4 regions of the Streptomyces sp. NPDC101152 genome follow, and region 1 is predicted to be linked to each of the others. Evidence: riboswitches for the same ligand, from Rfam matches in the RefSeq annotation. Region 1 holds a riboswitch; each other region holds the start of a gene.
What was found. Region 1 has a riboswitch for cyclic di-AMP ahead of ACIRVK_RS19795 (transglycosylase family protein). Riboswitches for the same ligand answer to the same signal wherever they lie in the genome.

Region 1 (7,183 bases):
GATGTCGGCCCGCATGGCGGCGATCTGCTCCTCGGTGGGCGGGTCGGTCACCGCCCCGTCCCGCACCAGGTGCCGCTCCGTCATCCGCACACAGCCGACGTCCACGGACCGGGCGGCCCGCACGTGCTCCTCGCCGACCACGAACTCGGTGGACCCGCCGCCGATGTCCACGACCAGGTACGGCCTGTCCAGGTGGTCGCGGCCCGCCAGCTCCCTGGTCGCCCCGGTGAAGGAGAACTCCGCCTCCTGGTCGCCGGAGATGACCTCGGGCTCCACGCCCAGGATGTCGAGCACCCCGCGCACGAAGTCGTCCCGGTTCTCGGCGTCCCGGGAGGCGGAGGTCGCCACGAACCGCAGCCGCTCGGCGCCGTGCTCCTTGATGACGGCCGCGTACTCACGGCAGGCGGCGAACGTACGCTCCAGCGCCTCGGGCGCGAGCCGCCCGGTCCGGTCGACGCCCTGCCCGAGCCGCACGATGGTCATGCGCCGGTCCAGGTCGACCAGTTCACCGGTGGTGGGGTCCGCGTCCGCCACGAGCAGCCGGATGGAGTTCGTACCGCAGTCGACGGCGGCGACACGGGTCACGGGGCGTCTCCCTCGCTCGGCTCCACGTCCTCGCGTCCCTCACCGGACGGCGTCACGCAGGTGCCCTTGCGCCACCACTCCGGCAGCATCGCCAGCGCCTCGTCGCCGAGCGGGTTCACGCCCGGGCCGGCGGCCAGCGAGTGAGCCACCAGGACGTGCAGGCACTTCACGCGGTCCGGCATGCCGCCGGCGCTCGGGAAGTTCCTCAGCTCCTCGATCTCGTCCCGGCGCCGGACGTAGTCCTCGTGCGCGGCACGGTACGCGGCGGCCAGTTCCGGGTCGGTGCCCAGCCGCTCCGTCATCTCCTTCATGACCCCGTTCGCCTCCAGCGTGCCGATCGCGGAGTTCGCCTTGGGGCACGTCAGGTAGTAGAGCGTGGGGAAGGGGGTGCCGTCGGGCAGGCGCGGGGCCGTCTCCACGACGTCCGGCTGCCCGCACGGGCACCGGTGGGCGATGGCGCGCAGACCGCGCGGCGGACGCCCGAGCTGCTGCTTGAAGGCCTCGACGTCCGCGTCGGTGGGCTCGGTGCGCGGGGTGGTCGGCGGAGGCGTTTCCACTACGAACTGTCTCTCTTGGTCAGGTCACTGGTCGGAGGCGTCGGACTTGTCGACCCCGTCCCAGACGTTGGCGTACCAGGGGCGGTCGGCGGCCCCCAGGTCGGCGCGGGACTGCTTGCCCGCGTCCGGGTCGATGACGACGTACCCCGTCTCGCCCGGCATCACATAGTGCAGCCGCTGCCGGATCTGCTGTTCGGCGAACGAGTCGTCCTGCCAGCGTGCCTTCAGGTCGCGCAGCTGCTCGACCCGCTGCTGGGCCTGCTGCTTCTGCCGCTCCAGCTCGGAGATCTGGGCGCGCTGGGAGACGTACTGCCTTATCGGGTAGGCCAGCGCCACGACCAGTGTGCACAGGACGAGCGCGAGCAGGGCAGCGCGGCCCGTGAGACGGGAGCGGCGCGCCTGGCGCCGGGTCTGGGAACGGTAGACACGGGCCGCCGTCTGCTCGCCGAGCAGCCGCAGCCTGGTCGCGGTGGAGAACCGGTCCCGGTCCTTCACGGCCATGTGTCCCCGCCTCCCCTTCATACGCGCGTACGTCCCCGCACACGGTACGGGACCGGTACGGGGACGTACGTACGACTGGCTAAGGCTTGACCCCGGAAGGGTCAGCCGGTGTGTCAGCCCTTGCTGTGTTTACTGGTTCGCAGAGCGCTGTGTTTACTGGTTCGCAGAGCGCTGTGTTTACTGGTTCGCAGAGCGAAACCGCGGGAAGGCCGAACGCCCGGCGTAGACCGCCGCGTCATCCAGGATCTCCTCGATGCGCAGCAGCTGGTTGTACTTGGCGACGCGCTCGGAGCGGGCCGGGGCGCCGGTCTTGATCTGGCCGCAGTTGGTGGCGACGGCGAGGTCGGCGATGGTGACGTCCTCGGTCTCACCGGAGCGGTGGGACATCATGCACTTGAAGCCGTTGCGCTGGGCGAGCTCGACGGCGTCCAGGGTCTCGGTCAGCGAGCCGATCTGGTTGACCTTGACCAGCAGGGCGTTCGCGGTGCCCTCCTCGATGCCACGGGCCAGGCGCTCGGGGTTGGTGACGAACAGGTCGTCGCCGACGATCTGGACCTTGTCGCCGAGCTTGTCGGTGAGCACCTTCCAGCCGGCCCAGTCGTCCTCGAACAGCGGGTCCTCGATGGAGACCAGCGGGTAGGCGGCGACGAGCTCCTCGTAGTACTCGGTCATCTCGGCGGCCGAGCGGGACTTGCCCTCGAACTCGTACTTGCCGTCCTTGTAGAACTCGGACGCGGCGACGTCGAGCGCGAGCGCGATCTGCTCGCCCGGCACGTACCCGGCCTGCTTGATCGCCTCGAGGATGAGGTCGAGGGCGGCGCGGTTGGACTCGAGGTTCGGGGCGAAGCCGCCCTCGTCGCCCAGGCCGGTGGCCAGGCCCTTGCCCTTCAGGACCTTCTTCAGGGTGTGGTAGACCTCGGCACCCCAGCGCAGCGCCTCGGAGAAGGACTCCGCTCCGATGGGGGCGATCATGAACTCCTGGATGTCCACGTTGGAGTCGGCGTGCGAGCCGCCGTTCAGGATGTTCATCATCGGCACCGGCAGCAGGTGCGCGTTCGGGCCGCCCAGGTAGCGGAAGAGTGGCAGGTCGCTGGCCTCGGAGGCGGCGTGGGCGACGGCGAGGGAGACGCCGAGGATGGCGTTGGCGCCGAGGGAGCCCTTGTTGTCGGTGGCGTCCAGGTCGAACATCGCCTGGTCGATCAGGCGCTGCTCGGTGGCGTCGTAGCCGACCAGCTCGGGGCCGATCTGCTCGATCACGGCGAGGACGGCCTTCTCGACGCCCTTGCCCTGGTAGCGGTTCGGGTCACCGTCGCGCAGTTCGATGGCCTCGAAGGCGCCCGTCGAGGCGCCGGACGGGACGGCGGCACGACCCGTGCTGCCGTCGTCGAGGCCGACCTCGACCTCGACCGTGGGGTTGCCTCGGGAGTCCAGGATTTCCCGGGCTACGACGACGTCGATGGACGGCACGAGCATCTCCTTCTTGGGATGTGACGCGGGTACGCAGCACCGCGCGGGTTCTGCGAGTCCGAGCCTAACCGCCCCGGGCCGATCGGCCACGCTGCCGACCACCCCTTGGGCAGAACCGAGAGTAAATTGTTTCTGAACGGAACAAAGAGCGGCGCGGGCATCGCGCAAAAAACCCCGCTCCGGTGCGTACGGGGGAACACGCACCGGAGCGGGGAGCCCCTGAGGGCGGGGAAGGGCCTCTTCTTGGGGGGAGAGGCGCCCTTCTTACTTGAGGTGCAGCTGCTGACCCGGGTAGATGAGGTCGGCGTTGTCGACGATGTCCTTGTTCAGCTTGAACAGCTGCTGCCAGCCGCCCTTGACGCCGTGCTTCTCGGCGATCGAGCTGAGGGTGTCACCCTTGACGACCTTGTACTCGCCGTCGCCCTTCTTGACCTTCTTGCCGGTCGGGGTGGTGACGGTCTTCTGGCTCTTCAGGCTCTTGTCGGACTTGACGGCCGGACGCTCGGAGGAGCGGGAGGCGGTCTGCGACCCGCTCGAGCGGGTGGCGGTGCCGGCGCCCGAGGAGGAGTTCGAGGCGCTCGCACCGTTGTAGGCGGCGCCGGACAGACCCGTGCCGCAGACCGGCCAGGCACCCTTGCCCTGGGAGGCGAGGACCTTCTCGGCGACGGCTATCTGCTGCGCCTTGGAGGCCTGGTTGGCCTGCGGGGCGTAGGCGGTGCCGCCGTACGCGGCCCAGGTGGAGGCGGAGAACTGCAGGCCGCCGTAGTAGCCGTTGCCGGTGTTGATGGACCAGTTGCCGCCCGACTCGCACTGGGCGACCGCGTCCCACTCGGAGGCGGTGGCGGCGGAGGCGTTGCCGGCCGCCATCAGCGGGGCGGCGATGGCGACACCGGTGACACCGGCGAGCGCGGCGACGCGGGTGGCCTTGGACGGACGACGGTGCTTGCCCTTGCCGGAAAACAGCATGGATGATCCCCTCACCGACGCCTGCGAGGTGAGCTGTCGGGTTCGGGCCGGTTGAGTTGCCCGGCCGCGTCCTCGCTTCCACGAGGCGCGGCTTAACCCCTAGCCGCCACCGTCAACTGCCCGGTGGGGCGCTTACCTTGGGTCCCCCGCTCCTGCCTACGGCGCTGTTGCGCGACGACTGTTCCCGTACGGCCGCTGGCAGGATTCGGCGTTGCGACAGACGGGGCTCGGGTTGCCGAGCGGTCCTGACGGTAGACACGGGATCCGCGGAATTTCAAAGACGATCAGGGCTTCTGAGACTCATCCCACACTTTCGCGAAGCCGGACATTCAGCGCGAAATATGACGTGAACTCCCGCTGGCTTTCGCCCTATTCGGCAGGGAGACGCAGGGTCTGACCGGGGGCGATGTGGTTCGGGTCGCCCCCGAGGGCCTGCCTGTTCTCGTCGTAGAGCGCGCGCCATCCGCCGTTCAGGCCAAGGGCGTCGGCGATGGAGCCGAGGCTGTCGCCGGCGTGGACGGTGTACGAGCCGCCCGCGGCGCCGGCGGTCCTGCTCTCGTCGGCGCTCGGACCGCGATGCCGGCCGGCGCCGGTGCCCGACGTCACGGCGCCGGTGTCGACGAGGTTCCAGGAACCCACGGCCTGCTGGGAATTGTCCGAGTCATCACTCTTCGCCCGGCCTGTCGACGGAGTGCCGGCACTCTGCGCATCCGACGGAGAAGCGGACTGCGAGGCGGAGTTGCCCGATTTGGCGGATTTGTCGCCCGCGTCGGGAGACGCGTCGGGAGAGGCGGACGGCAAGGGGGAGCCGCCCGTCGAGGAGGAGCCACCGGCCGAGTCGCCGGAGGAGTTGGACAGACCGGTGGAACCGGAACCATCCGACGAACCGGATGAACCGGACGAACCGAGCAGGCTGCCGACGACGCCCGTGTCGACCGCGGCCGACCCCGAGTCCTTGGTGAGCCCGGAGGTCAGTCCACAGGTGTGGAAGGCGCCGACACCCTCGGCGTCGAGGAGCTTCTCGGCGACGGCTATCTGCTGGTTACGGCTGGCGAGGTCGGGGCGCTGGGCGTAGTCGAGGCCGCCGTACTTGTCCCAGTCCACCCGGGAGAGCTGCAGGCCCCCGTAGAGCCCGTTGCCGCTGTTCTTGCTCCAGGATCCGCCGGTCTCGCAGTTCGCCACCTTGTCCCACGTGGTCCCGTCGGCGGCGTTCGCGCTCGCCGCCCCGAGGAGCGGGATGGCGATGGCGGAGCCGGTGACTCCGGCCGCGACGATGAGTGCCGGAGCCTGACGGGGGCGACGGTGACGACCGTTCCCGGAGAGCATGTGGGGGGCCTTTCGCGAGACATCAGTGACCACGGCGCGTGAAGCGTAGGCCAAGCCTTGGCGCCGCCGTTGATGGGTGAACGTAGCGTCAGACGATCAGCTGTCACAAGTTAATGCCGCGCAGATCACGTGAAGATCACAGAGTTGAGGTCGTGTCACGTTCGCCGGTGACGCCCCGTCACCCGCGAGGGGTGAACTCGACCGGGAGCGTCCGCAGCCCCCGCATGATGAGCCCACCACGCCACCTCAACTCCGATGGTTCCGCCGCGAGTTGGAGGTCCGGGAGTCGGGTGAGCAGGGTGCCGAGCGCGCTCTGGCCCTCCAGGCGGGCGAGCGGCGCACCGAGGCAGTAGTGGATCCCGTGGCCGTATCCGAGGTGCTGGTTGTCACGCCGGGAGAGGTCGAGGATGTCGGGGTCGGCGAACCGCTCCGGGTCCCGGTCCGCGGCGGCGAGTACGACGAGGACGGGGTCGCCGGCCGCGATGTGCTGCCCGCCGATGGTGAGCGGCTCGGTGGCGAACCGCCAGGTCGCCAGCTCCACCGGTCCGTCGTAGCGCAGGAGTTCTTCCACGCCGGTCTCCAGCAGGCCGTGGTCGCCCGCGGCGAGGGAGGTCTGCAGGCGGGCACGCTGCTCGGGATGGGTGAGCAGCGCGTACGTGCCGTTGCCGATGAGATTGACAGTGGTCTCGAATCCGGCGAAGAGGAGGATGAAGGCCATCGCCGCCGCCTCGTTCTCCGTGAGGTGCTCGCCGTGGTCGGAGGCGCGGATGAGGCCGGAGAGGAGGTCCTCGCCGGGGGCCGGGTCGGTGGGGAGCGCTGCGCGCTTGCGGTGGATGAGGTCCGCGAGATAGCTCCGCATCTTCTTCACCGAGCGCGCGACCCCGCCGCGCGGGCCGCCGCCGTGACGGATCATCATCCCCGCCCAGTCCCGGAAGTCGTCCTGGTCCTCGCGGGGGACGCCGAGCAGGTCGCAGATGGCGTAGATGGGGAGGGGGAAGGCGAACTCGTGGATGAGGTCGGCGGAACCCCTGCTCGCGAACTGGTCGATGAGGTGGTCGGTGAGTGCCTGGACCCGGGGGGCGAACTCGGCGACACGGCGGGGCGTGAAGGCCTTGCTGACCAGCCGGCGCAGACGGGTGTGGTCCGGCGGGTCGATGTTGAGGAGGTGGGTCGTCAACTCGGCCTTGCGCTCACCGGGGATGCCGGTCTTGCCCTTGGCGTGCGCGGGCTCGTCGTGGTGGGCCGGGTTCTTGGACAGGCGCGGGTCGGCGAGGGTCTGTTTCGCGTCGGCATAGCGGGTGACCAGCCAGGCTTCCACCCCGCTGGGGAGGGTGGTCCGGTGCACGGGGGCGTGGTCGCGCAGCCAGGCGTAGGCGGGGTAGGGGTCGGCGGCGAACTCCCAGGTGAAGAGTTCGGGGGCGGTGCGGTCGGGAAGGGGGTGGCTGGTCACTCCTCGACGGTATCCGGCGGGGTGGTGGGAGTTGCCTCGGCGGTGGTCAGCGGTACTGCCCGGGCAGTCCCTCTGCGGCCCGGACCGCGTCCCGGTAGGCCCGTGCCGCGACCCGCAGCGCCGCTTCGGGGTCGACGCCCGCGGCTTCCGCGCGGACGGCCAGCGCGAGGAGTTCGTAGCCGATGCCCTCGCCCGTCGGCAGGGGCACCTCCAGGCCGGCCGTCCGTACCCGGGACGCCAGTTTCGAGGCGAGGGCGAGGCCCGGCTGGCCGAGAGGGATGCCGTCCGTGACCGATTCCCGCTGTTTCTCCTCGGCCTTCGTGCGCAGCCA
Region 2 (7,183 bases), on a different contig from region 1:
CGCGCAGGCTCAGGTCGTCCGCCGTGGAGTTGCCCGTGTAGCCGTGGTCGGCCTCGCAGTTGGGGTCGCCGCAGGCGGCGGGCTCGAGGTCGATGCGGGAGACGGCACCCCAGCCGATGGTCAGGACGACCTCGCGGGGCAGGGTGCCCGGGGTGTACTGCTCCGGGTTGGCCACCACCCGGCTGACCACGACCGAGGAGATCCGGCCGAGCTTCACGGACTCCGTGGACGTCGTCGCGTACGGCGTCGGGGAGGTGCTGTCGGCGGCCTGCTCGTCGGTGTGGCTGACGATGAAGCGGTTGCCGGTGAGGACGAGCACGGTCACGTGCCGCCGCACCTCGTTCTGGTCGAACGTCGTCTCCTGGTGGACCAGGTACGACCGGATGGAGTCGCCGCCCACGGCGGCCTCCACCGCCTCGGCCACGAGGGCCGGGTAGTAGCCGCTGCGCTCGATCGCCGCTCGCAGCCCCTGGGTCGTCGTACTGGTCTTGGCCATGGCGTCCATCCTACGGGGGCGCACTGACTGCGAGGCACCGCTCAGGGGTCGTTCAGTACACCGGGAGCGTGCGCGGACCGAGGTCGTCACGGGCGGGCGGCGGCGCGAGGCGCACGGAGGCACCGAGAACGCTCAGGCCCCGCGGGGCGACCACGACCGGCTCCAGGGTGACCGCGACGACCTCGGGGTGGTCGTCGACCAGCCGGGACACCCGCAGCAGCAGTTCCTCCAGCGCGGGTGTGTCGACCGGGGTGGAGCCGCGCCAGCCGAACAGGAGCGGTGCCGTCCGGATCGACCGGACCAGCGAGGTCGCGTCCCGGTCGGTGACCGGGACCAGCCGGTGGGCCATGTCGCCGAGCAGCTGGGAGGCCGCCCCGGCCAGCCCGAAGGAGAGGACGGCACCGGCGGCCGGGTCGATGACGGCCCGTACGACCGTGTCGACGCCGCGCGGTGCCATCGCCTGCACGACCGGCCGCAGCTCCTCCGCCTTGCCGAACAGGCCGGTCAACTCGGCGTACGCCCGCCGCAGTTGCTCCTCGTCGGCGAGGTCGAGGCGGACGCCGCCGAGGTCGGCGCGGTGTCGCAGGTGCGGGGCGGTGGCCTTGAGGGCGACGGGGTGGCCGAGCTCGCCGGCGGCCCGGACGGCGTCGTCCGGGGTGAACGCGGGTATCGCCCTGTGCAGGGTGATCCCGTACCGCCCGAGCAGCTCGTACGTCTCCTCGGTGCCGAGGGTGAGGCCCTGCCCGCGCGCGAGCATGCCGTCGATGAGCCGCGCGGCGCCCTTCTCGTCGATGTCGTCGAACTCGGGCACCTTGCCGGGCTCGGCGGCCTCGCGCCGCCACTGGGCGTACTTCACGGCCTCGGCGAGGGCCCGGACGGCCCGCTCGGCCGCGGGGTAGGCCGGGATGAGGCGGGGGCCGACGTCCGGGGTGGGGGCCTGCGCCGGTGCCGGGGCGGGCAGTTGCTGCGAGGGGCGCAGCCTGCGGGTGCCCGAGGCCGCGGCGTCCGGCTCGGGTGCGGTGCTGACCGCCGCCGACAGCGCCTCGGCGAGCCCGCCGAGCTCCACGTGCACGACGAGCACCGGTTTGCCGGGGACCTGGTCGGCGGCGGACTTCAGTGCCTGCGCCAGTTCGGCGTCCGCGACCGACGCCTCGCCGATCGCCGGGATGGCGGTGACGACCACCGCGTCGCAGGAGTCGTCGCCGAGGGCCCGAAGCAGCGCCGCGTGGAAGTCGCCCGCCGTGGCACCCGTCGTGAGGTCCAGGGGCCGGTGCGGCCTGAGTCCCTCGGAGAGACAGGCGTCGTAGGTGAGCAGGCCCAGCGACTCGGAGTTCCCGAGGATCGCCACCCGCGGCCCGGCCGGCAGCGGCTGCCGGGCCAGCAGCAGCCCCGCGTCGACGAGTTCGGTGATGGTGTCGACCCGGATCACCCCGGCCTGCCTGAGCAGCGCGGACACGGTGGCGTGCGGCAGCCGGGTCGCCCGTACGGCGTGCCCCTGCGGCGCGGAGCCGGCGCCCTGGACGACGACCAGTGGTTTCGCGGCCGCGGTGCGCCGGGCGAGGCGGGTGAACTTGCGGGGGTTGCCGATGGACTCCAGGTACATGAGGACGACATCGGTGTCGGGGTCGTCGTACCAGTACTGGATGACGTCGTTGCCGGAGACGTCCGCGCGGTTGCCGGAGGAGACGAAGGTCGACACGCCGGTGACGCCGGTGACGCCGCCGCCGCGCCGGTGCAGCCGGGACAGCAGGGCGATGCCGATGGCGCCGGACTGGGCGAACAGGCCTATGCGGCCGGGGCGGGGCATCTCGGGGGCGAGGGAGGCGTTGAGCCGCACCTCGGGGGAGGTGTTGATGATCCCGAAGGCGTTCGGCCCGATGATCCGCATGCCGTACGTGCGCGCGTGCCGGACGAGTTCGCGCTGGCGCTCGCGCCCGTCGGGGCCGCTCTCGGCGTACCCGGCGGAGACGACGACCAGTCCCTGCACGCCGTGCTCGCCGCACTCGGTGACGACCTCGGGGACGTGCTCGGCCGGTACGGCGACGACCGCGAGGTCGACGGGCCCGTCGATGTCCCGCACCGAGCGGTGGGCGGGGACGCCGTCGAGTTCCTTGAGGTCCTCGGGGAACGCCTTGTTCACCGCGTACAGCTGTCCGGCGTAACCGGCTTCCTTGATGTTGTCGAGGATGCCGCGGCCGACGCCCCCGGGGGTGCGTCCGGCGCCGACGACGGCGACCGAGCCCGGCACCAGGAGCCGCCGTACCGACCGCGCCTCGGCGCGCTGCTCACGCGCGCGCTGGACGGCGACGGAGCGGTCGGTGGGTTCGAGGTCGAACTCCAGGCGCACGACGCCGTCCTCGAAGCTGCGCTTCTGGGTGTACCCGGCGTCAGTGAACACCTTGATCATCTTGGTGTTGGCGGGCAGCACCTCGGCGGCGAAGCGGCGGATGCCGCGCTCGCGCGCGACGGCGGCGATGTGCTCCAGGAGGGCGGAGGCGACGCCGCGGCCCTGGTGGGCGTCCTGGACGAGGAAGGCGACCTCGGCCTCGTCGGACTCGGAGGCGGGCAGCCCGTCGGCGCCGATGCGGTCATAGCGTACGGTGGCGATGAACTCGCCGCCGACCGTGGCCGCGAGTCCCACCCGGTCCACAAAGTCGTGGTGCGTGAAGCGGTGGACGTCCTTCGCGGACAGGCGCGGGTAGGGCGCGAAGAAGCGGTAGTACTTCGACTCGTCCGACACCTGCTCGTAGAAGCTGACCAGCCGGTCCGCATCGTCAACGGTGATGGGGCGGATGCGCGCGGTGCCGCCGTCGCGCAGCACCACGTCGGCTTCCCAGTGGGCGGGGTACTCGTGCCGGTCCGACGAGGTCTGCATGGGCCCCAGACTACGGCTCGCGTCCGACAACGGCGCGAGGCAGTCTGTGGACGACGACCGAGCAGTGCGAGGGACGGAGGTCGGGCCGAGGCCGCGGCCCGACCACTCACCCCGGACGGAACGAAGGTCCGCTCCGGAGACGCTTCACGTTGTGGGAAACTGGTCTAGACAACCCTGAACACCGAAGGGCAGCATCACATGGCTGAGCGCCGCGTCAACGTCGGCTGGGCCGAGGGCCTCCACGCCCGCCCCGCTTCCATCTTCGTCCGGGCCGCCACGGCCGCAGGTATCCCGGTGACGATCGCCAAGGCCGACGGCAACCCCGTCAACGCGGCCTCCATGCTGGCCGTTCTGGGCCTGGGCGCCCAGGGCGGCGAGGAGATCGTCCTCGCCTCCGACGCCGAGGGCGCGGACGCCGCCCTCGACCGGCTCGCCAAGCTGGTCGCCGAGGGGCTCGAGGAGCTTCCCGAGACCGTCTGATCACGGCACCACAGAAGGGCTCGTCCGAATTACCGGGCGAGCCCTTCGCATTTCCCGCGCCCAGGCCGCAGAATTCTCCGCGACGGGCAGCATGAATAACCCCCCTGCGAATTCTCTTCTCTTTGTATACGGCGCTCGTGTTAATGCCGCAGGCTCGGCGTGTTTACGGCATGTTGCGAGTTCCTCACACCGTTCACCCGTTCAGGGGCGCCGAAACGCAGCCGGTGCGCCGCGGCGGAGCGCTCGGTGTGCAGGGCCGTGATCGCCCGCGCGCGCTCGCCGTCGCCGCGCGCCACGGCGTCGACGATCGCCCCGTGCTCGGCCCAGGACTCGACCGGGTCGGCCGGCGCCTCCACGGTGTACATCCAGGCGATCTTGTGGCGCAACTGGGTCAGCGTCGAGGTCATGGCGGGGCTGCCGGAGGCCTGGGCGAGCGTCTCGTGGAACCAGGCCCCCAGGGACCGCAGATCCTCGCTGTTGCCCCTCCTGGCCCGCTCCTGGCCCAGCCTGACCAGGCCGCGCAGCACCTTGAGATGAGCCTCGGTGCGCCGCTGGGCGGCCCGTGAGGCGCCGAGCGGCTCCAGGAGCAGACGCATCTCCAGCAGGTCGGAGGCCTCCTGCTCGGTCGGCTCGGCCACGCACGCGCCCGCGTGCCGGCGGGTCACGACGAAGCCCTCGGCCTCCAGGGTGCGCAGGGCCTCGCGGACGGGGACGCGCGAGACGCCGTAGCGGCGGGCGAGGAGTTCCTCGGTGAGGCGGCTGCCGCGCTCGTAGACACCCGCGACGATGTCGTCCCGGATGGCCGTGCACACCGAGTGCGCCGGAATACGCATGTCCGACCTCCGCCTTAATCCCCGTGAAACGTCGACCATTGACGTGTGTTCCGTGACTCTATTGCAATGGGCGGGAATTTCCGACGGCGGACCGGAATCCATGGATATTTTTTGGCCAGCGGGGCGGCACAAACGGCGAAAACCCCGGCTCGGGGAGCCGGGGCCTTCACGGGATCTCGCGATCCTTCGTCAGACGTCCACGCCGTGCGAGCGCAGGTAGGCGACGGGATCGATGTCGGAGCCGTACTCGGGGGTCGTACGGGCCTCGAAGTGCAGGTGCGGTCCGGTCGTGTTGCCGGTCGAGCCGGACAGGCCGATCTGCTGGCCGGTGGCGACCTGCTGGCCGACGGAGACCCCGATGGACGACAGATGGCCGTACTGGGTGTACGTCCCGTCGTTCATCTTGATCACGATCTGGTTGCCGTACGCGCCGCCCCAGCCGGTCTGGACGACCGTGCCGTAGCCGACCGCGTGGACGGTCGTGCCGGTGGCGGCGTGGAAGTCGATACCGGTGTGGCTGCCGGAGGACCACAGCGAACTGCTGGCCTTGTAGCCCGTGGAGACGTACGAGTCGGAGATCGGCGCGACGAACGTGTTGAGGCGCTTGCGCTCGGCCTCGCGGGCGGCGCGCGCCTTTGCCTCGCGGGCCTGCTTCGCCTCGGCCTCGGCCCTCTTGCGCGCGGCCTCCTCGGCCGCCTTCTTGCGGGCGGCCGTCTCGGCGGCCTGCTTCTGCGCGGCGGCCTGGGCGTCGATCTTGGCGGCGATCGAGTCGCCGATGGTGATGACGGGGGTGAGGCCGGTCTGCTCGACCGAGTTGTCGGCGGCGAGCGCGGGGGCCGCGAGGGAGCCGACGACGCCGGTGGCGGCGAGGGCCGCGACGCCTGCGGCGTGGGCGGTGGAACGCTTGATCCGGCTGGGAAGACGGTGCTTCCCGGTGGCGCACATGAACGCCATGTACAGGCTGGTCCTTTCCTTCCTTCTCGCCTACCGGGTTAGCTGACGGGTTCGGAGCAGGAAGGTCTCCTACGGACCCCCTCGCTGCACGCGCGGGCGTCCGATTCACCCCAGGGACTGACTTGGGTCCCCGGCTCCCCTGGCTCGCGCCGTACGGGGACTCGGCGATGACTGTCCGGTGCCGCGGGTGCGGCGCGGTGCCTGACGGACAGCCCGGACGACGCTAAGCGGGGCGACTTTCAATTCCCAAACGGATCACGGAGTTTGTAGCGCATCCCACAGGGCAAACAGCCCACTCTCCTTCAAATTTCCTTCAATTCGGACATACGAGGGCCCTGGTGACGCTTCCGTCACCAGGGCCCCGCCACGCACGCGTGCCGCTACTCGGCGGAGACGACGGTCACTTCACCGATGTTCAGGGCCTCGACGGCCTCCTTGATCTCGGCCGCGTCACCGACGAGGACGGTCACCAGGCGGTCCACCGGGAAGGCGCTCACGACGGCCGCGGTGGCCTCCACGGTGCCCGTCGCGGCGAGCTGCTGGTACAGCGTCGCCTGGTAGTCGTCCGGCAGGTGCTGCTCGACCTGGTCGGCCAGCGTGCTCGCCACGGCCGCCGCGGTCTCGTACCGCAGCGGCGCCACCCCGACGAGGTTCTGGACGGCGACATCGCGCTCGGCGTCGGTCAGGCCCCCCTCCGCGAGGGTGCGCAGCACCTTCCAGAGGTCGTCGAGCGCCGGTCCGGTGTTCGGGGTGTCGACGGAGCCGCTGATGGCGAGCATGGCGGCGCCGGTCCCGTCCGGGGCGGAGCGCAGGACCTGGCCGAACGCGCGCACACCGTAGGTGTAGCCCTTCTCCTCGCGCAGGACGCGGTCCAGGCGCGAGGTGAGGGTGCCGCCGAGGCAGTACGTGCCGAGCACCTGCGCGGGCCACACGCGGTCGTGCCGGTCGGGGCCGACGCGGCCGATGAGCAGCTGCGTCTGCACCGCGCCGGGACGGTCCACGATGATCACGCGCCCGGTGTCGTCCGCGGCGACGGGGGGCACCGGGCGGGGTTCGGCCCGGGAGCCCGTCCAGGCGCCCAGGGTCTCGCCCAGGAGGGCGTCCAGGTCGATGCCGGTGAGGTCGCCGACGACCACGGCGGTGGCCGTCGCGGGCCGGACGTGGCGGTCGTAGAAGGCGCGGACGGCGGCCGCGTCGATCTTCTCGACGGTCTCCTCGGTGCCCTGGCGCGGGCGCGACATGCGCGAGGTCGCCGGGAACAGCTCCTTGGAGAGTTCCTTGGCGGCACGGCGGGAGGGGTTGGCCAGCTCGTGCGGGATCTCGTCGAGACGGTTGCGGACCAGCCGCTCGACCTCGCTGTCGGCGAAGGCGGGCGCCCTGAGGGCGTCGGCCAGCAGACCGAGCGCCTTGACCAGCCGCGAGGCCGGGACCTCGAGGCTCAGGCGCACGCCCGGGTGGTCGGCGTGCGTGTCGAGGGTGGCGCCGCAGCGCTCCAGTTCGGCGGCGAACTCCTCGGCGGAGTGCTTGTCGGTGCCCTCGGAGAAG
Region 3 (7,183 bases), on a different contig from region 1:
TTCGACGGCCCGCGGGACCTGGTCCGCCACGATCTGGTCGAGCAGTTTGCCGCGCACGGCGAGGTTGGCGTAGGAGAAGTCGCCCTCGGGGCGCCGGTCCGCGAGCAGCACCGCGAACCGGTCCGCCCAGCCGACCATCGCCCCGTCGGGACCGGGATCTCCCACGCCCTCGGTGAAGCTGTCCCCCACCGCGACGTACGACCCGATCACTGCTCCGCTGTCTCTGCTGTCACTTTTCGAATCGTCTGCCACGGCGGCCATGATTCACCTTCGAATGTGACCTACGCGACCGTAGGAAAGGGTTGACGGGCGGTGAGATAAACCACTGCCAAAGGGTTCACCAAGACCGGAATACCCCTCGGATCAGGGATGTTGACGGGTGAACCGCCAGACCCTGAAGTCGCCCGTTGTTCCACCAGCGGACCGTCGAGCAGTCGGAGACGATCCGGACATGGTTCGTTGCCGAGGCCGTGCCGGAAGTCGTCGTGGGCGAGGAGCCGGCCGCGATGGCGGGGTACGGCGCTCGCCGCGGCCGCGGGGGACGACCCGTGCTGTCGACACCGCCTGACGCCCCGCCACACGACCGCAACACCGAAGGCCGGACCCGGGGATCGGGGTCCGGCCTTCGGCGGCGTGTCGGGCGCGTGGTCGGCGGGGGCTAGCCGACGGCGACGCCCTTGGAGCGGAGGTAGGCGACCGGGTCCACGTCGGAGCCGTAGTTTGGCGTGGTGCGGATCTCGAAGTGCAGGTGCGGACCGGTGACGTTGCCGGTGGCGCCGGAGAGGCCGAGCTGCTCGCCCGGGGTCACGCTCTGGCCGACCGAGACGGAGATCTGGGAGAGGTGGCCGTACTGGGCGTAGTAGCCGTCGGCGAGCCTGATGACGACCTGGTTGCCGTACGCGCCGCCCCAGCCGGCGGTGACGACGGTGCCCGCGCCCACGGCCTTGACCGGGGTGCCGGTCGGGACGACGAAGTCGACGCCGGTGTGGTAGCCGCTGGCCCACATGCTGCCGGCGACGTGGTAGCCGGTGCCGATGGTGCCGCCGGTCACGGGGAGGTTGAAGCCGGTGGCGGTCGACGCGACGGCCTGGGTGACCTTCGGGGCGGAGGAGGCGCTCGACGAGGAAGAGGAAGCGGAAGAGGACGACGCGGCGGAGGGGGACGCGGACTTGGTGGTGGCGGTCGGCGTCGCCCCGCCGTCGAGGGTGAGCTTGAGGCCCGGGTGGATCAGCGACGGGTCGGCGCCGACAGCCTGGCGGTTGTCCGCGTACAGCTTGTGCCAGCCGCCCCGGACGTGCTGCTCGTCGGCGATCTTCGAGAGGTAGTCGCCGGCCCGGACCGAATAGGTGCGCACACCCCGATGGTTGGCGGCGGTCTTCTTTTCGGTCGCCTTCTTACCGACGGCCGGAAGGGACTGGACGGCCTTTTCGGAAACCGACCGGGGGGCGGACTGCGCGGTGGCCGCATGGGCGCCGGTGGCCCCCATGAGCGGCAGGGCGAGAGCGGCGCCGCCGGTTCCGGCGACGGCGATGGAGCGGGTGAAGCGCTTGGGCTTCGGGCGGCGGTGCTTACCCTTCGCGGGCATGGCGAATTCCTCTCCGTCGCCTGCGAGGTGAGCTGTCGGGTGCGGGCTGGAGATGCCCGGCCGCGTTTTTTCGGCGCGGCTTTACCCCTAGCCGTTCCGGAGACCGGAACAGGCGTCGTACCTGTGGGTCCCCCGCTCCTGCCGTTCACGGGTGAGTTGTGCGGGCTCCGGGCGGCGGCAGGACTGGGCGTCCGTCCGGATTGGTGGCGAACGTAAGCGACCAGGACGCAGAGGGACAAGCGCCGGTTCCCGTGGAATGCGTTTCCGTAGATCGACTGCCGGAATTCACGGTCACCCTCCGTGAATTACCGAACGTCCACATCACCCGAACACCCTTGAAGAGCAGATGAATTACGTGAACATGACGTGCAACGCACCGTCACGGATATGACGCTCCTCACGTGACGGTGCTCCAGCATTTCCCATTCCAGAGCGAGTTGGAATGAAGCCAGCAATTCGGACAGAAGGCTCAGATGCGGCGCAGCCGGATGACTGTCGCATCGAGGTCGCCGCGCAATCCGGTGACCAGTCCGTGATGCGACAGAACGGCCCCTCGATGAATTTCGCCCGTTTCAGGGCATTCGTACGACGCGGCCGGGTCGAGCCCGCGCAGCCGCAGGGCCGGTACGGGTTCTCCGTAACTCTGGGCCTGGAGCCAGGCGAGGACGACGGTTTCGTTCCCACGCACGTACTGCACCGCGCACAGGCCGCCCGTCGGGGGCCGCAGCCGGTGGAGGTCGCCGTGCTGGACCAAGGGGCGGATCTCCTTGTAGAGGCTCACCCAGTCGCGAGCCTCGGCGAGCTCCTCCTCGGTCCACTGGGTGAGATCCCCGCCGACGCCCAGCACGCCCGCCATGGCGCTCACGAACCGGAAGCGCAGCGAGCTGACCCGGCCGTTGAGCTGGGTGTTGGGACTGTCGGTGACCCAGGCGGCCATCACCCGCGCGGGATGGATCTGACTGAAGCCGTGCTGGATGGCGAGCCGGTCGAGCGGGTCGGTGTTGTCGGAGGTCCACACCTGGTCGGTACGGCTCATGATGCCGAGGTCGATCCGGCCGCCGCCGCCCGAGCAGGACTCGAAGGCGACGTCCGGGTGGGCGGCCCGCAGCCGGTCGAGGAGGGCGTACAGGGCGCGGACGTGGTCGACCCACAGGCGCTGCGGGTAGGGGTCGCCGGGCCAGCCCGCGTCGGTGAAGCAGCGGTTGAAGTCCCACTTCACGTAGTCGATCGAGGCGCTGGACAGCAGGGCGTCCAGTTGCTCCCAGAGGTACTCCTGGACGTCCTCGCGGGCCAGGTTCAGTACGAGCTGGTTGCGGAACTCCGTCCGCTTTCGTCCTGGTTGGTACTGCACCCAGTCGGGGTGGGCGCGGTAGAGGTCGCTGTCCGGGTTGACCATCTCGGGCTCGACCCAGATGCCGAACTGCATGCCGAGCGCGTGCACGTAGTCGGCGAGCGGCGCCAGGCCCTTGGGGAAGCGGTCGGGGTTGGGGGTCCAGTCGCCGAGTCCGGCGCGGTCGCTGGTGCGCTTGCCGAACCAGCCGTCGTCGACGACGAACAGTTCGACGCCGATGGCCGCGGCACGGCGGGCGAGCACCCCCTGCTGCTCCTCGGAGATGTCGAACTCGGTCGCCTCCCAGGAGTTGAACAGCACCGGCCGGTCCCGGTCGGCGTCGGGGATGACGTAGGCACGCTGGTAGGCGTGCCAGGCCCGGCTCGCGCCCCCGAATCCGCCTTCGCTCCACAGGCCGGCGAAGACGGGCGTGGTGTACGACTCCCCCGCGGCCAGGCGCAGCAGCCCGGAGTCGTCGTAGCCGGCGCCGCCGGTGATCTGCACGCGCGCGTCGGGGAGTTGCGCGACCGCGATCCGCCAGGAACCGGACCAGCCGAGCGCGCAGCCGTAGACCTCGCCGCGCTCCTCGGTGGCGTCCGTGTCGAGGGCGACCCAGGGCAGGTGCTGGTGGCCGGTGTGGCCGCGGCGGCTGCCGATGACCTTCTCGCCATGGGTGAGCGGCGCTGCGGTCAGCAGGGACTCGGCGGCCCAGCGGCCGTGCAGCTGGGACAGCCGCCAGCCCTCGCGGTCGGGCAGCGTCCAGGTGGCGGCGTCGGCGCGCAGCAGTTCCAGGGGCGCGGGCCCCTCGTTGTCGAGGGTCACCCAGCGTTCCACCACGTCGCGCCGCATGCGGTAGTGCAGCGTGACGAGGAGCCCGCCGTCGCGGAAGCGCAGCCGCAGGTGGTCGCCCTCCGCCTCGTACGCCTCGAAGCGCCACTCGGTGCCGCGCCGCTCCTCGGTGCGCACGGACAGAGCGGGCCGCGTGAACCGTGGGCCGCCCTCGACCGGGTACTCCTCGCGGCCGTCCAGCTGCGACTCGAAGGGCCGGTAGACGGGCAGCGGACGGACGGCGAGCGCCTCGGCGTCGGCGAGCGCGATCCGCGGCCCCCAGTGCAGGTGCAGAAGCTCGTCGTCCTCGGTGAGATGGACGGCGTAGCCGCTGGCCGGGCCGGTCAGCAGCCAGGTACGGCCGTTGTCGGAGATCTCGAGCATCTAGCCCCCACACATTCGAACAGGTGCGATCAAGCAGCAACATCATCAACGGCGGCGGCCCCCGGCGGCAACGCCTGTGGACAACTCATTGCCGTACCGACCGGTATGGTCGAGGAGGTGCCCGTCGCCGAGCCGCGCCGGCGGGGCCGAATGGGAGGAGCCCCCGTGACGCAGCAGATCCCGTCGACCGAACCGGAGCTGGCCGGAGTGCGCAACTTCCGCGACGTGGGCGGCCTGCCGACGACGGACGGACGACGGGTGCGGCACGGAGTGCTCTTCCGCAGCGGCCATCTGGCGCACGCCACGGAGCAGGACGCCGCGTTCCTGTCCTCATTGGGACTGCACACGATCTTCGACTTCCGCAACGCCGCGGACCACAAGCTGGAGGGCCCGGACGTCGAACTGCCGGGGGTGCGCAACGTGAACCTGCCGCTGTCGGATCCGGCGGACGGCTCCGGGTTCTGGAGGATGGTCCGGGACGGCGAGATCGACCAGTTGCGCGAGATCCTCGGCGACGGCCGGGCGGCGAACCGGATGATCGCCTCCTACCGCAAGATCATCAGGGAACGCACCGAGGAGCACGCGCGCGTGCTGCGTTCGCTCGCCGAGGACAGCCTGCCCGCGCTGCTGCACTGCGCGGCGGGCAAGGACCGCGCGGGCCTGTCCATAGCGGTGACCCTGCTCGCGCTGGGCGTCGAGCGGGAGGCGATCGTCGCCGACTACCTGGAGTCGAACGCCAAGCACCGCCGCTACAAGGTGCGCCGCAGCAGCACCTCCAGGGCCGGCTACTCCCCCGAGGTCATGGAACTGCTCAGCCCCCTGTTCGAGGCGCGCGCCACATACCTTCAGGCGGCCTTCGAGACGATCGACGAGACGTGGGGCGGCGTCGAGCCCTACCTGGAGCAGGGCCTCGGCGTGACGCCGGAGATCCGCGGGCGCCTGCGGGAGCGGCTGCTCGACTGACGCCGGGCTACTTGGCGCCGACCGCGAACAACAGGTAGACGAAGGCCGCGAAGAGGTGGCCCACCGCGATGTAGATGATCAGCCGCACCCACAGGGCGCGGGGAAACTTCTCTTCCATGTTTCTGTTGCTCATGGCGTGTCTCCGGTGACGGGGCCCAGGCACAGGGTGGCCGTGGGGCTCTGCAGCAGGGTGTGTACGAACAGGAGCTCGACGCCATCGGCGTCCTGGGCGGCGATCCGGTGCGGGGTCAGCGAGTCGAAGTGCGCGCTGTCGCCCGGTCCGAGCCGGTGCGCGGTGTCCCCGAGGCGCAGCCGCAGCCGTCCCTTCAGGACGTACAGCCACTCCTCACCGGGGTGCACCCGCACGATGTCGCCCTGCGAGCCGTGCGGTACGTGGACGCGCAGGGCCTGCATGCCGCGGCCGGGCGCGCCGGCCTGGTAGTAGGTCCAGCCGCCCGCGGCGGTCGGTTCCATGGCGGCGCCGCGCACGACGGCGTCCCGGTCGGCGACGGTCTCGCCCAGCAGCTCCGAGACCGTCGTACCGTAGACACGGGCGAGAGTGAGCAGCATCGGCAGGGAGGGCTGGCGCTGCCCGGTCTCCAGCCGGGAGAGATGGGCCGGTGACAGCCCGGCGGTACGCGCCGCCGCCTCCAGGGTGAGGGCGGCCCGCCTGCGCAGGGCGCGAAGCTGCGGCGCGACGGCGGGCAGTACCTGGTCCGGCCCGGCCGGGGGCTCGGCACCGGTCTCGGCTTCGGGAGAGCTCATGCTCTCCATTCAGCCGGTCGATTGCCTGTACGGCAAATTCCTTGCCTCAGAGGCAAAAGCGCCCCGGCCCCGTCACTCCGTCGCCGTCATCGTCTCGTACGCCTTGTGCCGTACGTCCGGGTCCGGATGGCGGCGCAGCACACGCAGCAGCGACCGCCATTCGTCCGGCCAGCCGAGGCTGCCGGCCGTGCGGGCCACCAGCCCCGCCGCGAGCAGACCGGGGACGGTGCCGCCGTCGCCGGCGAGCCGCTCGGCCGCCGCCAGCAGGGCCGTGCCGCGCTCGGGCCGGGCCCGGTGCGCCCAGCCCGCGTCCAGCCGGGTGGAGGCCTGGAGCGTGACCACCGTCGGGCTGCCCTCCAGTGCCTCCGCCAGATCCAGCAGCCGTCCGAGCAGCCGGTCCGGTTCCTCGGTCCGGTCCACCAACCGGCACAGCACGCCCGCGCGTTCGGCCGCCAGCAGCGGTTCGGGAGCGAGCAGCGCGGCGATCTCCTCCAGTACCTCGGGCCGTCCCCCATTGTCGGACGGGGACACCAGGGTGCGCAGCCGTTGCAGGGCCGGCAGGTCCCGGTCCTCGAGGGCCTCGCCGCCACCCTCGGGCGTGTGCATCGCGGCCAGCAGCCCGGTCACCGCGCAGTGGAAGGCGCTGCCGTCGGCCGCGCCGGACACCGGATGCGGCAGGTCGGAGAAGACCAGGTCGCGCAGCACCCACGCCGCATGGTCCCAGTGCTCCCGGCTGCCCAGGTCGCACACCGTGCCGGCGATCCGGTCGGCCAGCCCCGGCGCGTACCGGGTCCACGGGGCCAGCGCCCGCAGGAAGGCCCAGCCGGAGAACCCCTCGCACGACGCCAGGCCGGCGGCGTAGACCGCGTCGACCGCCGCCGCGTACCGGTCGCGGTGCGCCTGGGCCAGTTCCCATGGCCCCACCTCCACGACCGCCCTGAGCACGGCCGGGGTGTCGTCCCGTGCGGCGGCGTCCAGCAGCCGCCAGGCCTCCGGCACCCCCAGCAGCGGGGGCAGGGCGCGGATCACGGCGGTCCGCACGTCCGGGTGGGCATCCTCGTCGAAACCGCGGGCGAGCAGCGCCACCGCCTGACGGGGCGGCAGATGGCGGGCGGCGAGACGTACGGCCTCCTTGCGGGAGGTCACCTTCGCGGGCCGCTCCCCGGTCAACAACGCAAGCAGTGCACGGGCCAGGTCGGAGGGGGCGGTGAAACGGGCGGCTCGGCTCGCCGCGTACACGGCGACCCGGGCACGGTCGCCGCCCGCCTGCTCAAGCAGCACCGGCAGCGCGTCCTGGGGACGGTCGGTCCAGGGCAGCGCGGCGAGCG
Region 4 (7,183 bases), on a different contig from region 1:
CGGAACGCTCGTGGACAGCGAGCCGAACTACTACGAGGCCGGCCGGCAGACTCTCGCCGAGCACGGCGTCCCCGGCTTCACCTGGTCCGATCACGAGCGGTACGTCGGCGTCAGCACGCTGGATACGGCGCAGCTGTGGAAGCGGGAGTACGGTCTGGCGGCCCCCGTCGACGAACTGCTCGCCGCCACCAACCACCGCTATCTGGAGCTGGCCCGCACCGCGACGCGCGTGTACCCGGAGATGCGCAAGTTCGTGGAACTGCTGGCCACCGAGGGCGTCCCCATGGCGGTGGCCTCGGGCTCCTCCCCCGAGGCCATCGACGCGATCCTGTCCGGCACGGGCCTGGACGCCTTTGTGCGCACCGTCGTGTCGGCGGACGAGGTGCCGCGCGGCAAGCCCGCCCCCGACGTCTTCCTGGAGGCGGCCCGGTGCCTCGGCGCGGCTCCGGCGGCCTGCGTGGTGCTGGAGGACGCGGCTCCCGGAGCGGCCGCCGCGCACGCCGCCGGGATGCGCTGCATCGCGATCCCGTACGTCGCGGCACAGGCGGACGCCCCGGAGTTCGCCACGGCGGCCGTCCTGCTGCGGGGCGGCCAGGCCGAGTTCACGGCGCGGGCGGCGTACGACTGGCTGGTGCGGTGGGCGGCGGGGTCCTGAGCCGGGCGCGCCGAGAGTGGTTACCGCCTGGCTCAGGCGGCGTCCCGGCGTTGCGGCGTTCACGGCGGAGCCACGAGCGGTAGTGGCGCAGGGCCCGGCGTTGGTGCAGTTGGTCGGTGACGAGGGCGAAGGCCGGGTGGGTGTCGAGGGCGGGCTCGGCGCCGCGGGCGAGCCGGCGCAGCTGCCGGCGGACCAGTGCCAGGCCGGCCGCCGAGGCGAGGAGCTTGTCCGGCCAGGTCGCCATCCGCAACCGCCCGTCCGCTTCGCGGCCCCGGCGCCAGCGCTCGGGCAGATCGGGCGTGCCGGCCAGGGCGGTGCCGACGCCCACCAGCGCGACGCCGCCGGCGAGGACCCGCTCGGCCGTCTCGCGCCGGGTGATGCCACCGGTCAGCATCAGCGGGACCGGACTGGTGCGGGCGAGTTTCGTGGCCAGGTCCAGGAAGTAGGCTTCCCGGGCCTCGGAGCGTTCGTCGGCCCAGCGGACCGCCATCACCGGGCTCTCGAAGCTGCCGCCGGACAACTCCACGAGGTCGACGCCGAGCGGCTCGAGCATCTCGATCACCCGCTGCGCGTCCTGCGCGTCGAACCCGCCACGCTGGAAATCGGCGTCGCGGACACCGACACACTCGACGGACTGCACGCCAACCAGCACATCCCGATCTTCACCGGGCTGGTCCGGCTGTACGAGGCGACGGGCGAGGAGCGCTACCTGAGCGCTGCGCGGAACTTCTGGTCCATGGTCGTCCCGCATCGCCTGTACGGCATCGGCGGCACCAGCACGAACGAGTTCTGGAGGGCGCGGGACGTGATCGCCGGGACGATCAGCCCGACGACCGCGGAGACGTGCTGCGCGTACAACATGCTGCAGCTGTGCCGGGCGCTGTTCTGCCAAGAGCCGGCAGCACGGTACATGGACTACTACGAACGCGCCCTCTACAACCAGGTGTTGGGCTCCAAGCAGGACCAGGCCGACGCGGAGAAGCCGCTCGTCACGTACTTCATCGGGCTGACGCCCGGACATGTGCGCGACTACACGCCCAAGCAGGGCACGACCTGCTGCGAGGGCACGGGCATGGAGAGCGCCACGAAGTACCAGGACTCGGTGTACTTCACGGCGGCCGACGGCGGCGCGCTGTACGTCAACCTCTACAGCCCGTCCCGGCTGACCTGGGCGGAGCGGGGCGTCACGGTCACCCAGACCACCGACTACCCACGGGAGCAGGGCAGCACCCTGACGATCGGGGGCGGCGGGACCTTCGAACTGCGGCTGCGCGTCCCGTCCTGGGCGGACGCGGGGTTCAGGGTGACCGTCAACGGGCGTGCCGTGCACGGCGATCCGACGCCGGGCAGCTACTTCCCGGTGGCCCGGACGTGGCGCGCCGGGGACGAGGTCCGCGTCTCGATCCCCTTCCGGCTGCGGGTGGAGAAGGCCCCGGACGACGCCTCCCTCCAGACCCTCTTCCTCGGTCCGGTCAACCTCGTCGCGCGCGACGCGGCCACGGAGTACCTGGAGTTCGCCCTGTACCGCGACACAGCCCTCTCCGGCGACCTGCTCCCCTCCCTCTCCCCGGTCCCCGGCCAACCGCTCCACTTCCGCCTGGACGCCGTCGAGCTGGCCCCGTTCTTCGAGGGGACGGAGGATCCCACGCACACCTACTTCCGGCGCTCGGAACCGCGGATCGTCTTCGGCGGCACCGACTCCGGGGTCGCCAACCCGGCGACGGAGGACGGCACGAGCCTGCTCGACGAGATCTGGGCCGGCGCGCCTTTCCGCGGGAAGGGTGAGCTGGTCTCTCGGGTCCGGGCGAGCATGGCGGCCTGGGTGTCCGCGGGGCTGCTGGACCGGGCGGAGGGGGAGAAGGTGGTGGCCACGGCGGAGCAGGCGGCCTTCGTGGCCTGACGGAGGCCGACGGGCGTGCTCGGGTCCATCCTGGAGGTGAGCGGAAGGAACGAGGCCCCTCATGGCGTACGACGAAGAGCTGGCCGAGCGGATCCGGCGGCATCTGGGCGCGGACCCGGGCATCTCGGAGAAGCGGATGTTCGGCGGCCTCGCGTTCCTGCTGCACGGGAACATGGCGGTGGGCGTGAGCGGCGGCGGGGGTCTGTTGGTCCGTGTCGGCCCCGAGGGAACGGACGCGGCGCTGGCCCGGCCGGGGGCGCGGCCGTTCGACATGACGGGGCGGCCCATGCGCGGCTGGATCGTGGTGGACCCGTCCGCCCTGACGGACGACCGGGATCTGGATGAGTGGATCGACGAGGGGTACGGGTTCGCGGCGGAGCTGCCTCCGAAGTGAGGTACCGGGTGGCCTCAGGAGCGGCGGCGGGGTCTGCCGCGTTTGGGGCCGGGGGTCCGGGGTGTGCGGGTGGTCTGATTGGCCGGCGTGGGCTTGCGGCGGGCGGGCGGCTTCTGCTTCTCCTCGGGCTGCGCCTTGCGGCCCCGTGAGCTGTTGACCGTACGGCCCCGGACGATGCCGATGAAGTCCTCGACCAGGTCGGTGGTCGCCTCCTCGGGCCAGGACAGCGCGACGCTCGACTGCGGGGCGTCCACGACGGGGCGGTAGGTGAGGTCCCTGCGGTGGTGGAGCCGGGCCAGCGACTGAGGGACGACCAGGAGGCCGACGCCCGCCGCGACCAGCTCCACGGCGTCCTCGGTGGTGGCGGGGCGTTCGAAGGCGGGCTCGCCCGGTGGGCGCTCCCAGTCGAAGACGTCGTCAAGAGGGTGGAAGATCACCTCGTCGGCCAGGTCGGCGAGGGTCACCTCCTCGGCCGCCGTGATCACGTGGTCCTTGGGGACCACGACCACCGTGGTCTCGGTGTACAGCGGGATCGCGCTGAAGACGGCGCGGTCCACCGGGAGCCGCACCAGTCCGGCGTCCGCCTCGCCGGCGCGCAGCACGGCGGAGACCTCCGCCGCCGGGACGGCGAGGAGGTTCAGCGGGGTGTCGGGCAGGCGCTCGTGCCAGATCCGCACCCACTTGGCGGGCGTCGTCCCCGGGACGTACGCGAGCCGGAACACGGGGGATGCATCCGAGCCTGTCACCCCGCCAGGTTACCGGCCGTGGTCGGCGGCCTCGGACCCGGTCGATACCCTGGATCCCATGACGTCGCACCAGACCACCCAGACGATGAAGCCCGCGACCGCGGCGAAGAAGCTGGGTGTGTACCTCGAGGCCACCCCCGCCGAGTTCCGTGAGGGTGTCGTCTCGCGCGCCCAGCTCGAGCAGCTGCAGGCCGATCCGCCGCAGTGGCTGCGCGAGCTGCGGGCCAAGGGGCCGCACCCCCGTCCCGTGGTCGCGGCGAGGCTGGGCGTCTCCATCGCGGGCCTCGCGCGCGGTGGGGTCACCGAGCCCCTCACCACCGAGCAGATCGAGGCGCTCAGGCAGGAGCAGCCCGAGTGGCTCGTCCGGGAGCGCGCCACCCAGGCCGAGGTCCGCAAGGAGGGGGCGCGGATCAAGAAGCGGAACGCGGAGCGCGCGGCCCGGAGTGGCGACCGGCGGTCCTGACCGGCCGCCGTGACGACGTTCCGTCACGATCCCACGCCGCTGCGTGCACGACACACGTTTCTGACGGTGCGTCACGACGAAGGTCACAAAAGCGTATCGGACATTCTGGTCGTCAACCTTCACACGAGCCGCACAAGTTGGCTAGCGTGGTTTCAGGCCGCTCGAGTTCCTCCGGCGAACCCCGCCGGGACGCGCGGCCTCCGCTGAATCCGGTGCGAGCCGGAACCGGGGACCCAACCGAACAACGGGGTGAATCGGCCCAACAGCCCGTCAGGGCAAGGGTCGTAGGGCATGCCTTCCGGACACGACCGCCCGAACCCGACAGCTAACCCGGTAGGCGGAGTACGGAAGGAGTACGGCCCCCATGGCGCCGGAACGACCATCGCGCACCGGCGGCTTCGGCTTGCCCGGTATGCGCAACTCCGCCCTCGCGGCAGCGGCCCTCTCCTCGGTGGCAGTGCTCGCCCAGAGCGCCGACGCGGCGCCGGGCACGGCGGACGAGGGACCCAGCCGTGAGGCCGTCCGCCAGCGGGTGAACAGCCTCTACGACCAGGCGGAGTCCGACACCGGCCAGTGGAACTTCACCCGGCCGACGGCGACCGGATCGCGGGGCCGGGGTACCCCGGCCGGAGCCGGCCGGCGCTCGGACCCCGATGTCGACAACGTCAGCCGGCAGTGGTTCGACATGGCGCGCAACTCGCTGGGACCGACCGTCCCGGCGGCCCTGCCCGCCAGTCGCACCCCCGACCGGCGTCCGGCCGCCCCCCGGCCCGCGCGCTCGGCGGACCGCCCGCTGCCGGCCCGTACCGGCTTCGAACTGGAGGCGGCCGGCCGGCCCGCGGCCGAGCTGCCCGCCGGCGGCCCGCGGCGTCCCCTGCCCGAACTGCCCGCCGGCGACGCCACGGCCGTGCTTCCCGCCGTGCCGGCCCAGCGGCAGGAGTCCGCCATGGCCGCGCCGGCGACCGGCGCCGAGCCGAGGCAGACCTCACTGCGCCGCTCCAAGGAGCAGAGCCAGCGCAAGATCGCGGCGGCGAGCGAGCTGCTGTACCGCTACACCGCCCGCCAGACGTCGATGGCGCAGCCGGCCGTCGCGCCCCAGACACCGATCGTGTCACCGCCGGCTCTCGCGGCCCCGATGCCCGCCGGGCAGCAGCCGGCCGCCGCAGCCGCGTCGGCCGCGGCGCCCTGGTCGGAGCAGGCGAGCCGGGCGGTGGAGGAGGCCTGGCGACTCCAGCAGCCGTCCGTCCTCGACACGGGCGTGCAGCCGACGCAGCAGTGGACGCCGCAGCAGTCCCCTCTCGTCGACACGGGCGCGTCGAACACCCAGCAGTGGGCGCTCCAGCAGCCGACGGCAATGCCGACGACTCAAGCGGTGCCGCAGCAGGCGTCCGTGCTCGACACCGGCGCGTTGAGCACCCAGCAGTGGGCCTCTCCCGCGGTGGGCGCGCAGCCCTCGTCCGCCCTCGACGCGAGCCTGCCGGTGTCCGACCAGTGGCGGCGGCTGCAGGAGCCGAGCGTGCTGGACACCGGGGTTCCGGAGGCCGTCGCCGAGCCACCCGTCGGCAGCAGGGCCGACCGGGCCGTGTCCTTCGCCCGCGCGCAGATCGGCCGACCGTGCCTGTGGGGCGGGGTGGGGCCGGAGTCGTACGACAACGCCGGGCTCACCCAGGCCGCGTGGAAGGCCGCCGGGGTCGCGCTGCCGCGGTCCACGCACGAGCAGGCGAGCATCGGCACGGTGATCCCGCTCGCCGAGAGCCGGCCCGGAGACCTGATCTTCTTCAACGACAACTTCAGCCACGTCGGCCTCTACACCGGCAACGGCATGATGGTCCACGCCCCCGGACCGGGCGCGGTCATCCGCGAGGAGTCGGTCCACTACGCCGGCGAGGCCGCGATCCGCATAGCCGTCCGACCGGCGTAGCACTGCGGCTCCACCTCACCGAGGCCGTCCACGACCGTGGGCGGCCTCTTCGGCGTTCCCCGGAGCCGGTCCTCCCCGGCGTGCTGGAGTTCCGCGTCCCCGGTGGTGAAGGATGGCGGCGTGAGCAACGAGGACACCCGGCGGCTGGCCGGGAAAGTGGTGGTCGTCACGGGGGCCGCGCGGGGCCAGGGTGCCGCCGAGGCGGAGGCGCTGACCCGGGCCGGCGCCGAAGTGGTCGCCACCGACGTGCGGCCCGAGGGCGGTGTGCGGCGGCTGGACGTCAGCAGTGAGAGCGACTGGGCGGCGCTCGCCGCCGAGTTGAAGGCTTCGTACGGCGAGATCCACGGCCTGGTCAACAACGCGGGGGTCATCCGGCGCGAGCGACTCGGGGAGGTGCGGCCGGAGGACTTCGCCCAGGTCCAGGCGGTCAACACGGCCGGGCCGCTGCTGGGCATCCAGTACCTCGCGCCGCTGATGCCGCCCGGTTCCTCGATCGTCAACGTCGGCTCCTCGGCCGCGCTCACCGGCTACTACCCGGTGGCGTACACGGCCAGCAAGTGGGCGCTGCGCGGGGTGTCGAAGATCGCCGCCATGGAGCTGGGGCCGCGGGGCATCCGGGTCAACACCCTGCATCCCGGCTACATCGAGACGGAGATGACGGCCGCCGCCACCCCGGCCTTCCGCGCGGCGACCATCGGGGAGACGCCGCTGGGGCGCAGCGGCACCGTCGAGGACATCGCCCCGCTCGTGGTGTTCCTGATCTCCGACGAGTCGTCCTTCATCACCGGGGCCGAGATCCCCGTGGACGGCGGCCTGACCGCGCACGGTGGCGTCAAGTCCATCTCGGACGCGATGCGGGCGGGTCCCCCGCAGGGAGCGTGATGTCGTGCGGGCCGCCGGTCCCCCGCTCCGGCGGCCCGCACGGTGTCCGGGCGGCCGGGGAGAACCGGCCGTCCCCCACCGAACCGCCGGGTCTCCCCGCGCGGCCGCCGGAGCGCCGTGGTGCTGGAGTACGTCCGAGAGCAACTGTGTCGCCGACTGTTGCTCCGTTGCAGTCTGAGGCAGGCTGGACGGCGCCGGTATGGGTACAACTGCGTACGCGGC

Region 2: another riboswitch for cyclic di-AMP. It lies ahead of ACIRVK_RS32625 (M23 family metallopeptidase); the one in region 1 lies ahead of ACIRVK_RS19795 (transglycosylase family protein).
Region 3: another riboswitch for cyclic di-AMP. It lies ahead of ACIRVK_RS27800 (peptidoglycan DD-metalloendopeptidase family protein); the one in region 1 lies ahead of ACIRVK_RS19795 (transglycosylase family protein).
Region 4: another riboswitch for cyclic di-AMP. It lies ahead of ACIRVK_RS12780 (C40 family peptidase); the one in region 1 lies ahead of ACIRVK_RS19795 (transglycosylase family protein).

What each region holds. Positions count from the first base shown of each region.
Region 1 covers NZ_JBIWPO010000013.1:176,019-183,201, reverse strand. The annotation lists gene ACIRVK_RS19815 (exopolyphosphatase) at 1-585, opposite strand, end outside; gene ACIRVK_RS19810 (DUF501 domain-containing protein) at 582-1,142, opposite strand; gene ACIRVK_RS19805 (septum formation initiator family protein) at 1,167-1,643, opposite strand; gene eno (phosphopyruvate hydratase) at 1,821-3,116, opposite strand; gene ACIRVK_RS19795 (transglycosylase family protein) at 3,375-4,076, opposite strand; cyclic di-AMP (ydaO/yuaA leader) riboswitch at 4,080-4,297, opposite strand; gene ACIRVK_RS19790 (transglycosylase family protein) at 4,446-5,402, opposite strand; gene ACIRVK_RS19785 (cytochrome P450) at 5,581-6,852, opposite strand; gene ACIRVK_RS19780 (nucleoside triphosphate pyrophosphohydrolase) at 6,899-7,183, opposite strand, start outside.
Region 2 covers NZ_JBIWPO010000035.1:31,802-38,984, forward strand. The annotation lists gene ACIRVK_RS32605 (DUF5998 family protein) at 1-505, opposite strand, end outside; gene ACIRVK_RS32610 (GNAT family N-acetyltransferase) at 549-3,371, opposite strand; gene ACIRVK_RS32615 (HPr family phosphocarrier protein) at 3,570-3,851, shown strand; gene ACIRVK_RS32620 (GntR family transcriptional regulator) at 3,992-4,684, opposite strand; gene ACIRVK_RS32625 (M23 family metallopeptidase) at 4,874-5,638, opposite strand; cyclic di-AMP (ydaO/yuaA leader) riboswitch at 5,652-5,815, opposite strand; gene ACIRVK_RS32630 (M16 family metallopeptidase) at 6,019-7,183, opposite strand, start outside.
Region 3 covers NZ_JBIWPO010000025.1:24,863-32,045, forward strand. The annotation lists gene ACIRVK_RS27795 (SGNH/GDSL hydrolase family protein) at 1-210, opposite strand, end outside; gene ACIRVK_RS27800 (peptidoglycan DD-metalloendopeptidase family protein) at 659-1,585, opposite strand; cyclic di-AMP (ydaO/yuaA leader) riboswitch at 1,590-1,749, opposite strand; gene ACIRVK_RS27805 (alpha-galactosidase) at 2,055-4,127, opposite strand; gene ACIRVK_RS27810 (tyrosine-protein phosphatase) at 4,293-5,090, shown strand; gene ACIRVK_RS27815 (DUF6126 family protein) at 5,098-5,223, opposite strand; gene ACIRVK_RS27820 (helix-turn-helix domain-containing protein) at 5,220-5,855, opposite strand; gene ACIRVK_RS27825 (hypothetical protein) at 5,928-7,183, opposite strand, start outside.
Region 4 covers NZ_JBIWPO010000007.1:287,109-294,291, reverse strand. The annotation lists gene ACIRVK_RS12810 (HAD family hydrolase) at 1-655, shown strand, start outside; gene ACIRVK_RS12805 (hypothetical protein) at 603-1,295, opposite strand; partial or broken gene ACIRVK_RS12800 (beta-L-arabinofuranosidase domain-containing protein) at 1,266-2,555, shown strand; gene ACIRVK_RS12795 (TfoX/Sxy family protein) at 2,617-2,949, shown strand; gene ACIRVK_RS12790 (LysR family substrate-binding domain-containing protein) at 2,964-3,695, opposite strand; gene ACIRVK_RS12785 (DUF5997 family protein) at 3,754-4,158, shown strand; cyclic di-AMP (ydaO/yuaA leader) riboswitch at 4,350-4,514, shown strand; gene ACIRVK_RS12780 (C40 family peptidase) at 4,523-6,079, shown strand; gene ACIRVK_RS12775 (SDR family NAD(P)-dependent oxidoreductase) at 6,200-6,961, shown strand; gene ACIRVK_RS12770 (LuxR C-terminal-related transcriptional regulator) at 7,161-7,183, shown strand, end outside.